One region of the Streptomyces zhihengii genome, then DNA from elsewhere that is predicted to be linked to it. Evidence: riboswitches for the same ligand, from Rfam matches in the RefSeq annotation. Region 1 holds a riboswitch; each other region holds the start of a gene.
The links. A riboswitch is a leader RNA that binds a small molecule or an ion and turns the genes downstream of it on or off. The one in region 1 is predicted to bind cyclic di-AMP.
Positions count from the first base shown of each region.

Region 2: linked by a shared signal. The riboswitch ahead of JE024_RS20905 (LysM peptidoglycan-binding domain-containing protein) and the one ahead of JE024_RS09285 (M23 family metallopeptidase) in region 1 are both predicted to bind cyclic di-AMP.
Region 3: linked by a shared signal. The riboswitch ahead of JE024_RS03375 (LysM peptidoglycan-binding domain-containing protein) and the one ahead of JE024_RS09285 (M23 family metallopeptidase) in region 1 are both predicted to bind cyclic di-AMP.
Region 4: linked by a shared signal. The riboswitch ahead of JE024_RS18460 (M23 family metallopeptidase) and the one ahead of JE024_RS09285 (M23 family metallopeptidase) in region 1 are both predicted to bind cyclic di-AMP.

Region 1 is NZ_JAFEJA010000001.1:2,278,238-2,281,080, reverse strand. It holds gene JE024_RS09290 (M16 family metallopeptidase) at 1-518, shown strand, start outside; cyclic di-AMP (ydaO/yuaA leader) riboswitch at 761-921, shown strand; gene JE024_RS09285 (M23 family metallopeptidase) at 934-1,719, shown strand; gene JE024_RS09280 (GntR family transcriptional regulator) at 2,078-2,755, shown strand.
Region 2 is NZ_JAFEJA010000001.1:4,937,071-4,939,913, forward strand. It holds gene JE024_RS20900 (LysM peptidoglycan-binding domain-containing protein) at 1-823, shown strand, start outside; cyclic di-AMP (ydaO/yuaA leader) riboswitch at 1,108-1,278, shown strand; gene JE024_RS20905 (LysM peptidoglycan-binding domain-containing protein) at 1,281-1,946, shown strand; gene eno (phosphopyruvate hydratase) at 2,348-2,843, shown strand, end outside.
Region 3 is NZ_JAFEJA010000001.1:785,662-788,504, forward strand. It holds gene JE024_RS03370 (ABC transporter permease) at 1-342, opposite strand, end outside; gene JE024_RS03375 (LysM peptidoglycan-binding domain-containing protein) at 530-1,312, opposite strand; cyclic di-AMP (ydaO/yuaA leader) riboswitch at 1,317-1,530, opposite strand; gene JE024_RS03380 (helix-turn-helix domain-containing protein) at 1,847-2,548, opposite strand; gene JE024_RS03385 (CBS domain-containing protein) at 2,748-2,843, shown strand, end outside.
Region 4 is NZ_JAFEJA010000001.1:4,393,057-4,395,899, reverse strand. It holds gene JE024_RS18460 (M23 family metallopeptidase) at 1-892, opposite strand, end outside; cyclic di-AMP (ydaO/yuaA leader) riboswitch at 904-1,060, opposite strand; gene JE024_RS18455 (PP2C family protein-serine/threonine phosphatase) at 1,404-2,567, opposite strand; tRNA gene JE024_RS18450 (tRNA-Met) at 2,774-2,843, opposite strand, start outside.

The DNA of each region.
Region 1 (2,843 bases):
GCCTCGGCGGCACGCTGACCTCCCGTCTGGACCGGGTGCTGCGCGAGGAGAAGGGGTACACCTACGGCGTGCGGGCCTTCGGGCAGGTGCTGTTGTCGGCCCCCGACGGATCGGGTGCCGCGATGCTCGCCATCAGCGGCTCGGTGGACACGCCCAACACCGGTCCCGCGCTGGACGACCTGTGGAAGGTGCTGCGCACCCTGGCGGCCGACGGCCTCACCGACGCCGAGCGCGACGTCGCCGTGCAGAACCTCGTGGGTGTCGCCCCGCTGAAGTTCGAGACGGCGGCCTCCGTCGCGGCGACCCTGGCCGACCAGGTGGAGCAGCACCTCCCGGACGACTACCAGGCCCGGCTGTACGCGCGCCTGGCCGACACGGGCACGGTGGAGGCCACCGCCGCGGCGGTCAGCGCCTTCCCGGTGGACCGCCTGGTGACGGTCCTGGTCGGCGACGCCTCGCAGATCGCGGAGCCCGTCAAGGCGCTCGGCATCGGCGAGGTGAGCGTCGTCACCGGCTGACCGGCCGGGCCCCGGCAGGCGCGAAAGCGCCCGAAAAGGGGCGAAGAGGTGGCGAGGGGACCCCGGTGCGATGCGTGATGCCGGGGTCCCCTCGTTTCCCGTCCCTTGTCCCTTTTGGGGAGAGCGTCCTTCTCTGTCCTGTGGCATGCGTGACAAAAGCGCCGTTCCGTTTGGTGATCGACTGGCGGCCTGCCTAGCGTCGATCCGGCTGTTCGCCGAAACCCCGCCGCGCCCGCGGCATCGGACAGTCATCGCCGAGTCCCCGTCAGGCGCGAGCCTGGGGAGCCGGGGACCCATGCAGTCCCTGGGGTGAATCGGATGCCTTCGTCCGCGGAGGTGCCCGTAGGAGACCTTCCTGCTCCGAACCCGTCAGCTAACCCGGTAGGCGAGAAGGAAGGAAAGGACCAGCCTCTTCATGGCGTTCACCCGTGCCACCGGGAAGCACCGTGCCCCGAGCCGCCTGACGCGCAGGAGCGCGAACCTGGCCGGCGTCGCGACCCTCGCCACCGCGGGCGTCATCGGCACCCTCGCCTCCCCGGCGGTCGCCGCCGACGCCGAGGCCGCCGCCTCCGTCGAGGACACCGGCCTCACCCAGATCGTGTCCATGGGGTCCATCGCCGACGAGATCGCCGACCAGGCGGCCGCGCAGAAGAAGGAGGCCGCCGAGGCCGCCGCCCGCGCCAAGGCGAAGGCCGAGGCCGAGGCCGAGGCGAAGCGCAAGGCCGAGGCGCGCGCCAAGGAGATACGCGAGGCCAAGGAGCGCGCCGCCCGCGAGGCCGAGCGCAAGCGGCTGAACGCCTTCCGGATCCCGGTCGCCGGCTCCCATGTGACGACCGGCTACCAGACCGGCGGCAACCTCTGGTCCTCCGGCAGCCACTCCGGCGTCGACTTCCGCGCCGCGTCCGGCAGCACCGTCGTCGCGGTCGGCGCCGGCACCGTGGTCGAGGCCGGCTGGGGCGGCGCGTACGGCAACAACGTCGTCCTCCGTATGAACGACGGCACGTACACGCAGTACGGCCACCTGTCGTCGATCGCCGTCTCCGTCGGCCAGCAGGTCATGGCGGGCCAGCGGCTCGGACTGTCCGGCTCGACCGGCAACTCGACCGGCCCCCACCTGCACTTCGAGGCCCGCACCACGGCCGAGTACGGCTCCGACATCAACCCGGTCGCGTATCTGCGCGCCCGCGGCGTCAGCGTCTGACCCGCACCGCCTCCGACAGCCCCCGGCACCGCGCCGGGGGCTGTCGTGCGTGGCAGGGGTGCACGAGGGGCGGCGGGGCCGTCCCCGCGCCCGCTGTCCGGCCGCCCGGCCGGCGGGCCCGTCCCGCTCCCGCGATGCGGTAGGGACGGTCCGGCGGGGTCGTCCGCTCCCGCGATCCGGCCGCCCGGTCCGGCGGGGCCGTCCGCGCCCGCGATCCGGCCTTCCGATTCCGGCCAAAAGCCCAGAAGATATCCACGGATTCCCCTCGGCCTTCGGAAAATCCCGCGGACTGGAATAGAGTCGCCGGACACGAGTCAATCGGTGCAGATTTTCGTGCGGATCAGACGGAGGTTCGGCCATGCGCATTCCCGCGCACTCTGTATGCACGGCGATTCGCGACGACATCGTCACCGGTGTCTTCGAGCGCGGCAGCCGGCTCACCGAGGAGCAGCTCGCTCGCCGCTACGGGGTCTCCCGCGTCCCCGTGCGGGAGGCGCTGCGCACGCTGGAGTCCGAGGGCTTCGTCGTCACCCGCCGTCACGCCGGGGCGCATGTCGCCGAGCCGACCGACCAGGAGGCCGCCGATCTCCTGGAGATCCGGCTGCTGCTGGAGCCCCTCGGTGCCGCGCGCGCGGCACAGCGGCGCACCGAGGCCCATCTGAAGGTGCTGCGCGGCCTGGTGCGCCTCGGTCAGGACCGCGCACGGCGCGGTCAGGGCGAGGATCTGCGCTCGCTGGGCGCCTGGTTCCACGAGACGCTCGCCCAGGCCTGCGGCAGCCCCGGGCTCACGGCGCTGCTCACCCAGCTCCGCCACAAGACCGCGTGGATGTACACGGTCGACCAGCCCGCGGCGCCCGTGGAGTCCTGGGCCGAGCACGGCGCCATCGTGGACGCGGTCGCACGCGGTGACGTGGAGCGGGCGCGTGCGCTCACCGCCCTGCACGCCGAGCGCGCGGCCGCCGCGCACCGGCTGCGCCGCCCGGAGCGGGTGAGGACTTCGCAACACGCCGTAAACATCGGGAGCGCCCGCAATTAACAGAGGGGCCGTATACAAAGAGGAGCCATTCGCGGGCGCCTCTTTCTGCTGCCCGAATTCTCCCGGCCGGTAATTCATTAGCCGTGCC
Region 2 (2,843 bases), 2.7 Mb from region 1:
GTGCGAGTCCGGCGGCAACTGGTCCATCGACACGGGCAACGGCTTCTACGGCGGCCTCCAGCTCTCGCAGGAGTCGTGGGAGAGCTTCGGCGGCACCGCGTACGCGCCGAGCGCGGACCTCGCCAGCCGCTCGCAGCAGATCGCCGTCGCGGAGAAGGTGCTCGACGCCCAGGGGCCCGAGGCGTGGCAGGCGTGCTCGATCGTGGCCGGTCTGGTGGACGACGGCTCCGACAGCGGCGTCGACCCGGGCGGTCTGCCCGGGGACCTGCTGACGCCGGAAGCCGGCGCGAGCGAGGGCGCGCGGGACACCACCAAGCGCGAGGTGGCCCCCGAGCGCGAGTCCGGGTTCGGCAAGAAGCCGGAGAAGAGCGCGACGCCGAGCCCCGGGGCCACCGGCCCCGCCGCCACCCCCGAGGCCGGCGAGAAGGAGGCGTCCGAGGACGCGGACGCCACCGAGGAGGCGCCCGCGCCAGCCGACGGCGCCACGGGCAAGCACCGCGGCGAGCCCGCCCGCGAGGACGCCGGGGCGGAGGGCCAGACCGATGGGGCCAGTGGAAGCAATGAGGGCAATGCGGACAAGGAGCGCGAAAACGCCCGTCATGCCTCACGGGGTGACGGATCTGCACGCAACGGTGTGACCGACTCCGCTCCGGCCGGGGCGTACACGGTGCAGGCCGGCGACAGTCTCTGGGCGATCGCCGACGAGCGCGAGGTCCCCGGCGGCTGGACCGCGCTCTACCAGGCCAACGAGGCCACCGTGGGCGACGACCCCGACCTCATCCTGCCCGGTCAGAGCCTCGATCTCGGCCTGGAGCAGGAGTAGTTCACGGAGTCGTCCGGCGGGTTGGTTCGCTGGTAAATGTCCGTTCTGTGCGAGTGAGACAAGGGTCTCTTTGCCGCAACTCGCCCTTTTCGGCGGCCGATTTCGGTCATCTCGGCCACGACCTGCGGAAACACCCCTGACATCGACGGCGGTTCGTCCGAATTCTCCCCGATGTTCGTCTTTGAACATCGGGGAGCGGTGTGTTTACGGTCGAATCGCTCGCCACCGCGGGCACCGCTGACCGAAACGCCGAATCCTGCCGTCGGTCGGGGGGAACAGTCGACGCTCGAAAAGCGCCGAAGGCAGGAGCGGGGGACCCAGGTAGGTGCCGGCCCGGCCGTCCGACGAGGACGCCGGTGACGGCTAGGGGTGGAGCCGCGCGCAAGGACGCGCGGCCGGGCAACTTTCCGGCCCGAACCCGACAGCTCACCTCGCAGGCGTCGGTGAGGAGTACTTCATGCTGCGTTCCGGCATCGCCAAGCACCGCCGCCCGTCGAAGTTCGCCCGCGTCGCCGCGTTCGCCGGCGTCACCGGCGCCGTCATCGCCGCCCCGCTGCTGGGTGCCGGCTCCGCCTCGGCCGCGACCGCCTCCGAGTGGGACAAGGTCGCCCAGTGCGAGTCCGGCGGCGACTGGTCCATCAACACGGGCAACGGCTACTACGGCGGCCTGCAGTTCTCCGCCTCCACCTGGGCGGCCTACGGCGGCACCGCCTACGCGTCCACCGCCGACCAGGCCAGCAAGGCCCAGCAGATAGCCGTCGCCGAGAAGGTCCTCGCCGGCCAGGGCAAGGGTGCCTGGCCGAGCTGCGGCGTCGGCCTGTCCAGCGCCTCCTACGACGGCGGCGCCGCCGAGCAGCCCGCCGAGAAGCCCGCCGAGAAGCGCGCCGAGGCCCCGACCACCCGCTCCGAGCGCGCCGAGGCCCCCGCGCCGAAGAAGGCCGCCGAGGCCAAGAGCTTCAAGAAGGGCGACGGCGAGTACAAGGTCGTGGCCGGCGACACCCTCAGCTCGATCGCCACGGCCGAGAAGGTCGAGGGCGGCTGGAAGAAGCTGTTCGAGCTCAACAAGGACGTCGTCGAGGACGCCGACGTGATCCACCCGGGCCAGCAGCTCCACCTGCGCTGACCCGCTCCCTCCCCCCACCGCTCCCGGCCCGGCGCCCCCTTCCCCCGAAGGCGCCGGGCCGGGCCCGTGTGCGGCCCCTTCCCGCCCGGCCGCCCCGGGCGCCCCCCCCCCCGCCCCGCCGGGCGCCCCGGTCCGCCGGCGCCCCCGTCCCCACCCGCACCCCAAAACGCACCCGCACCGCGCCGTCCCCACCCGCACCGCCCCCGGTCCCGTCGGGGTCCACCCCGGTTACCGCCGGGTAGAAGCAGAGGGTTTGTCCGTCCGCGAGGGTCTTGATGCCCTTTTTCGTCCCAGGGGGCGGGCATCGGCCCGGCGTACGCCGCCGCGCCGGTTAGGCTCTTGTCGCAAGGCCAAGCAGACCTCTGCACTTTTCTCGCGTCACATCCCAGAAGGAGATGCTCGTGCCGTCCATCGACGTCGTCGTAGCCCGGGAAATCCTCGACTCCCGAGGCAACCCCACGGTCGAGGTCGAGGTTGGCCTCGACGACGGCAGCACGGGTCGTGCTGCCGTTCCGTCCGGCGCCTCCACCGGTGCGTTCGAGGCCCTCGAGCTCCGCGACGGTGACCAGAACCGCTACCAGGGCAAGGGCGTCGAGAAGGCCGTCCTCGCCGTCATCGAGCAGATCGGCCCGGAGCTCGTCGGCTACGACGCCACCGAGCAGCGGCTGATCGACCAGGCGATGTTCGACCTGGACGCCACCCCGGACAAGTCCTCGCTCGGCGCCAACGCCATCCTCGGCGTCTCCCTCGCCGTCGCGCACGCCGCCTCCGAGGCGTCCGACCTCCCGCTCTTCCGCTACCTGGGCGGCCCGAACGCGCACCTGCTGCCCGTTCCGATGATGAACATCCTGAACGGCGGCTCGCACGCCGACTCCAACGTGGACATCCAGGAGTTCA
Region 3 (2,843 bases), 1.5 Mb from region 1:
GGCGAGGATGTTGCGCACCAGCAGGGTGAGCGAGTAGAGGACGAGGCCGGCGACGACGAGCGCGGCGGAGAGCCCGTAGACGGGCAGCAGCAGCGAGAACATCGCCAGCGAGGGGATGGTGTAGAGGATCGTCGTGAGGCCGAGGACGGGGGCCGCGGCCCATCCCCAGCGGCGTGCGGCGACGGCGAGCGGGACGGCGAGGACGAGCCCGATGAGCACCGCGAGGAAGGTGAGCCGCAGATGCTGGAGCACCGCGTCGGTCAGGATCTGGCCGCGGCTGGACAGATAGTCGCCGCAGATCCATTCGTTGCGCGCGAGGCAGTCGTCGGGGGGCGCCGTCATCTGTCCATTGCAGCGTCGGCACGGCGGGGGCGCGCGCTGGGTTGCGCCTTTCCAGGAGCAATGAAAGGCCGGAGGGAGGTCACCGGAGCCGGCGCGGAGGGAAATGCGGCCGGGGCCTTTCCGCCGACGTGTGCGTCGGCGGAAAGGCCCCGGTGCGGTGCGGCGGCCCGTGGGCCGTCGGGTCCGGTCAGTAGGGACCGTTCACGTTGTCGATCGAACCGTAGCGGTCGGCCGCGTAGTTGCAGGCGGCGACGATGTTGGCGACCGGGTCGTACTGGTCGTTCGCGGTGCCCTCGACGTGGTAGGCGTCGAAGGTCGGCTTGATGACCTGGAGCAGACCCTTGGACGGCACGCCGTTGACGGCGTTGATGTCCCAGTTGTTGATCGCCAGCGGGTTGCCGGAGGACTCCCGCATGACGTTGCGGTGGATGCCCTCGTAGGAGCCGGGGATCCCGTGCTTCGCCATGATGTCGAGCGACTCGCGGATCCAGCCGTCGAGGTTGTCGGCGTAGGTCTTGGCCGCGGCGGGCTTCACGGCCGGGGCGCTCTTGCCGGCGACGGCGGGGACGGCGCGCTTCTCGGAGCGGTCGGCGCGCGCGGTGTCGGCGGTGCGGTCCGCGGGCGCGGCCTTGGCGCCGATGGTGAGCTGCAGGCCGGGGCGGATCAGCGACGGGTCCGCGCCGATGTTGCGGCGGTTGTCGTTGTAGAGCTTCTTCCAGCCGCCGGAGACCGACTGCTTCTCGGCGATCTTCGACAGGGTGTCGCCGGCGACGACGGTGTACGTCTTGGCGGCCTTCTTGGCGGGCGCGGGGGCCGTGACGGCGGCCTTGGCGGCGGCCGGCTGGGCGGCGCTCGCGGAGGTCGCGGCGATCACGGGCAGGACGAGCGCGGCGCCGCCCGTGCCGGCCACGAGAAGGCCACGGGTGAGACGGCGGGACCGGTTGCGGCGGTGCTTGCCGATTGCAGGCATGACGAATTCCTCTCCGTCGCCTGCGAGGTGAGCTGTCGGGTTCGGGCTGGAGATGCCCGGCCGCGCGGTGCACGGCTTCACCCCGAGCCGTGGCGGCGTCGGGCCCGGATGTCTCCGGGCCGTCCTCCGTCACGGCGGCCTACCTGGTTCCCCCGCTCCTGCCGTCGAAGTCTCTGGTCGGGTGTCCGGACAGCGGCAGGATTCGGCGTCCTGTCCGGAATGCCGTGACCGTAGGCGAGAGGGACGCAAAGGAACAAGCCTGGAATTCACAACCGCAATGCGGCACACCCCGATGAGCCCGGCAAATGATGTTGAAGCAATTCCGACGGCCCATCAATTCACGCAGGGGGATGGGGAAATGCGGCCGGGAAGATCAGCTTTCACGGCCCTTCGCGTGACGGATGTCACCAGCCGCGACACAACCACACGACATCATGCCAATGCTCAACGAAACGGACATCAGGGGCGAGTGGGAAACCCGGGGATCAAGGTCCGGCATTCGCGGGACTTTTGGGAATTAATGCCCGATTTGCACTACATCGTGCCGGGTGCGCCGCGCACCAGGATGCGCCGGCCGGTGACCCGCTCCGCCGACAGGGCGATCCACAGGTCCCGCTCCCCGCCCGCCCAGGGCTCGGAGTACGCGAGGCCGTCCAGCCGGCTCACCCCCGCCTCGTCGGTGACCGTCCGCGCCGTGCCGACCACCAGCACGCTCCAGCCCTGGCTGAACGCCTCGTCGATGTGGTCGACCTCGAACGCCGTCTCCCCGCCCGCCGCCCTGCCGGGCAGCGCGCCGGAGGAGGTCCGGAAGGCCACCTCGCGGTCGGCGACGACATAGTTCACCGGCAGGATCGCGGGGCCGTCCGGCGCGGTCACCGCGACCCGGCCGACACCGTGCGTACCCAGCAGCGTCCAGCACTCGTCCGTCTCCAGCTCGACCAGCCGCGGGTGGTACCCGGCGCGCCCCACTCCCCCGGTCAGCTCCGCGTCCCCGCCCGTCAGCGCCGTGACCGTGGTCTCCAGGGCGTCGGCGAGCCGCAGCAGGAAACCCATCCCGGGGGCGGCGGGCTTCTCCTCCAGGTACTCGATGTACCCGGGCGCCGACGCGGCCCGCAGGGCCAGCTCCTCCCGGGAGAGCCCGAGCTGGCGCCGCCGGGCCGCCACCCTGCGGCCGATGTCGCCGCTCGTGCGCCCCCCGTCCGGGCCGGCCGCTTCCGAGTGCGCTTGTCCGGACATGGTCGTGCCCTTCCCTCTCGGCGTACGGGTACCGGGGGCGCCGCGCCCCGGGCCCACCGTAGCCAGCACCCGACCGCCCCGCACGGCGGCACACGCCGGTCGCACCCCGCCCGACCAGGCCGGGACAGACTCGGAATACTGGACTCGACAGGACCGCCGGATCATGGAGGTGCCGAATGAACCGCTGGACCGGTGCGCGATGAGACACCGCTCCGTGGCCGATCTGATGACCCCCGAGGCCGTGGTCGCCCAGCGCGGCACGGCCTTCAAGGAGATCGCCCGGCTGCTCGACGAG
Region 4 (2,843 bases), 2.1 Mb from region 1:
CGGTCATCGACGACAGGTGGGCGTACCAGACCTCGGTGCCGTCCTCGAGCTCCAGCACGATCCGGTAGCCGTACGAGCCGGACCAGCCGGCCGAGGTGACGGTGCCGGTGTGAACGGCCTTGACCGGGGTACCCGTCGGCGCGGCGAAGTCCAGTCCGGTGTGCTGGCCGGAGGACCACATGGAGCCGGACTCACCGTAGGTGGAGGTCAGGGTGTACGAGGAGGTGGGCAGGGACCAGCTCCTGGCGAGCTCGGCCAGGCGCTCGGCCTCGGCCTTGGCCCGGGCGGCCTCCTCGGCCTTGCGCTTCTCCTCGGCGGCCTGCTTCTCGGCGGCCGACTGCTGCTTCGCGGCCTGGGCGGCGGCCTGTTCGGCGGCCGACTTCTCCGCCGCGGCCTTGGCCTCGGCGTCGGCCTCGGCCCGCTGCTGCTCGGCCTGCTGGAGGATCCGGGCGCGCAGTGCCTCGCCCGCGCCGGCCGCCTGCTCGCCGCCGGCCCGCTCGCCGCTGTCGGCGACCGCGGTCATCGCGGTGAGCGGGGCGTGGTTCGCGGTCCCGTCGCCGTCCGAGTCGTCGGAGATCAGCGAGCCCACACCCGGGAGGGAGGAGGCGTCGGGAAGGTGGTCGGTGATGGAGTCGGGCAGGGATATCGACACCGCGGGCTTGTCCTGCGCGGTGGCCATGCCACCCGCGCCGACGGCCGCGATGACGCCGACTCCGAGAACGGTGGAGCTGCGGGCGAGTCCGCCCCGCTGCTTGGCCACGCGGTGCCGCCCGCGCACGGGCCGGATGGTCTCCTCGGTCGGATTCCACTCCTCGTACGACCGTTCCGGGGCGTCGCCGCCGAAAGAGGAAGGGGCGAACGGGGCCTCGGGGGCAGGCATGTTGGACGCCACGAAGGCGTACTCCTTTCCTTCCTTCTCGCCTACCGGGTTAGCTGACGGGTTCGGAGCAGGAAGGTCTCCTACGGGTGCCATCGGCCGCGCACAGAGCGGCAGATGATGCCCGATTCACCCCAATGAGTGGTTCCCCGGTTCCCTTGCGGAATTCGGCGCGCGCGTACGGTGCCGCCACTGGCGACGGCTGGGACGACCGCGTTGCGTTATCGAACGTTAATAGACGGCGGGGCTGGATTCCAAGCCGTTCCGACTGATCGTTAACGACTGTGGCCAGGACTTATCGGGACAGAAGCAGCCGGAATCGGGCGACTTGATCGACCTTCAGACGGGCCACGGGTTCTGATGGTGTGTCAGATGTTATGCGCAGTGGCATTCCCCGACTACGCACGGTGCCCGCCCACCGACCGGCCCCACGCCACCGTGCGCCCGCGCCCTTCCGCCGGGGTGCCAGGCCCCGGCCTGTCGGGCCGCTGCGCCGACCGCTCGGCCGGGCCGCTGGATCGACGGCTCAGTCGGCGGGGACGACCGGAACCGTACGGCGCCGGTCCGGCTGCCCCGCCGAGGGCCGGGCCACCGCCATCAGCGCCATGTCGTCGGAGGGCCCGCCCCCGGAGTAGCGCCGCACATCGTCCACCAGGGCGTCCAGCAGTTCCTCCGGGCCGGGGAAGACACGCCCCCGCAGCCGCTCGCCCGGGTCGTAGAAGACGCCGTGCGCGTCCCGCGCCTCGGAGAGGCCGTCGGTGTAGAGCAGCAGGGTGGAGCCGGCCGGCAGCGGGTACGCGTCCGCCCGGTCCGGCCCGCCCCCCAGGTCCCCCATCCCGAGCGGCAGCGCCGGCTCGGTCGGCGCGAGCGACACCAGCGAGCCGTCCGCGTGGAGCAGCAGCGGGTCGGGGTGGCCCCGGTTCACCAGCCGTACCGCGTACCCGTCCCCGGGCGGGCCGCCCGCCCGTACAGCGGGGATCTCGCCGATCACGGCCGTGGTGAAGCCCTCGAAGGCGTCCAGCCCGGGCCGCCGCACACCCTCGCGTTTCAGCGCCCGCTCCAGCCGCTGCGCCACGGCCTCCAGCGTGCTCTCCTGCTCGGCCGCCTCCCGGAAGGACCCGACCAGCACGGCGACCGCCGAGACCGCCTCCATGCCCTTGCCCCGGACGTCCCCCACGATCAGCCGGACGCCCCAGGGGGTGTCCTGCACGGCGAAGAGGTCGCCGCCGATGAACGCGTCCGCCTGCGCGGCCTCGTACCGCGCGGCGACCTGGAGCCCGGCGATCCGGTCCTGCGGTTCGGGCAGCACGGCGCGCTGGGCCGCCTCGGCGATCACCCGGGCCGAGGCCAGGCGTTCGCTGCCCAGCCGTACGACCCGGTTGATCAGCAGCGCGACGGCCGAGACGGTGGCCACCGTGGTCACCTCGGTGAAGGAGGTGATCTCGGTGACGTCCTGGTTGTAGACGTGCAGCCCGGCGGTGGCCACGACGGCGGCGATGCCGGTGAGCAGGGTCACCACCCACGAGGTGAGGGCCGCCGCCACCAGCGGGGCCGCGGCGAAGAGCGGCACGGCGGTGAAGCGGGGAGGGCTGAGGGCGTCGAAGAAGGCGCCGCCGACGAGCATCACGGCAGGGAGCAGGCGCAGGTACCACGGAGTCCGGAAGGTGCTGCGCCGCTCTCGCCCCACCATTGATCTCCCGCCGCTTCCGCCCCACGGCCACGACCGGTGCCGTGCTCTTCCATGCTGCGGGCGGACGGCCGAAGCGGCGACTTGCCGCCGCCCCGCCGGGCGAAGCCGCAGGCCGGGAGACGCAGGCCACGGACCTGGTGCCGGGCCCGGAAACGACGGTGGCCCGTCATTCGATGTGATCTCGAATGACGGGCCACCGTCTTCAGTAGCGGGGACAGGATTTGAACCTGCGACCTCTGGGTTATGAGCCCAGCGAGCTACCGAGCTGCTCCACCC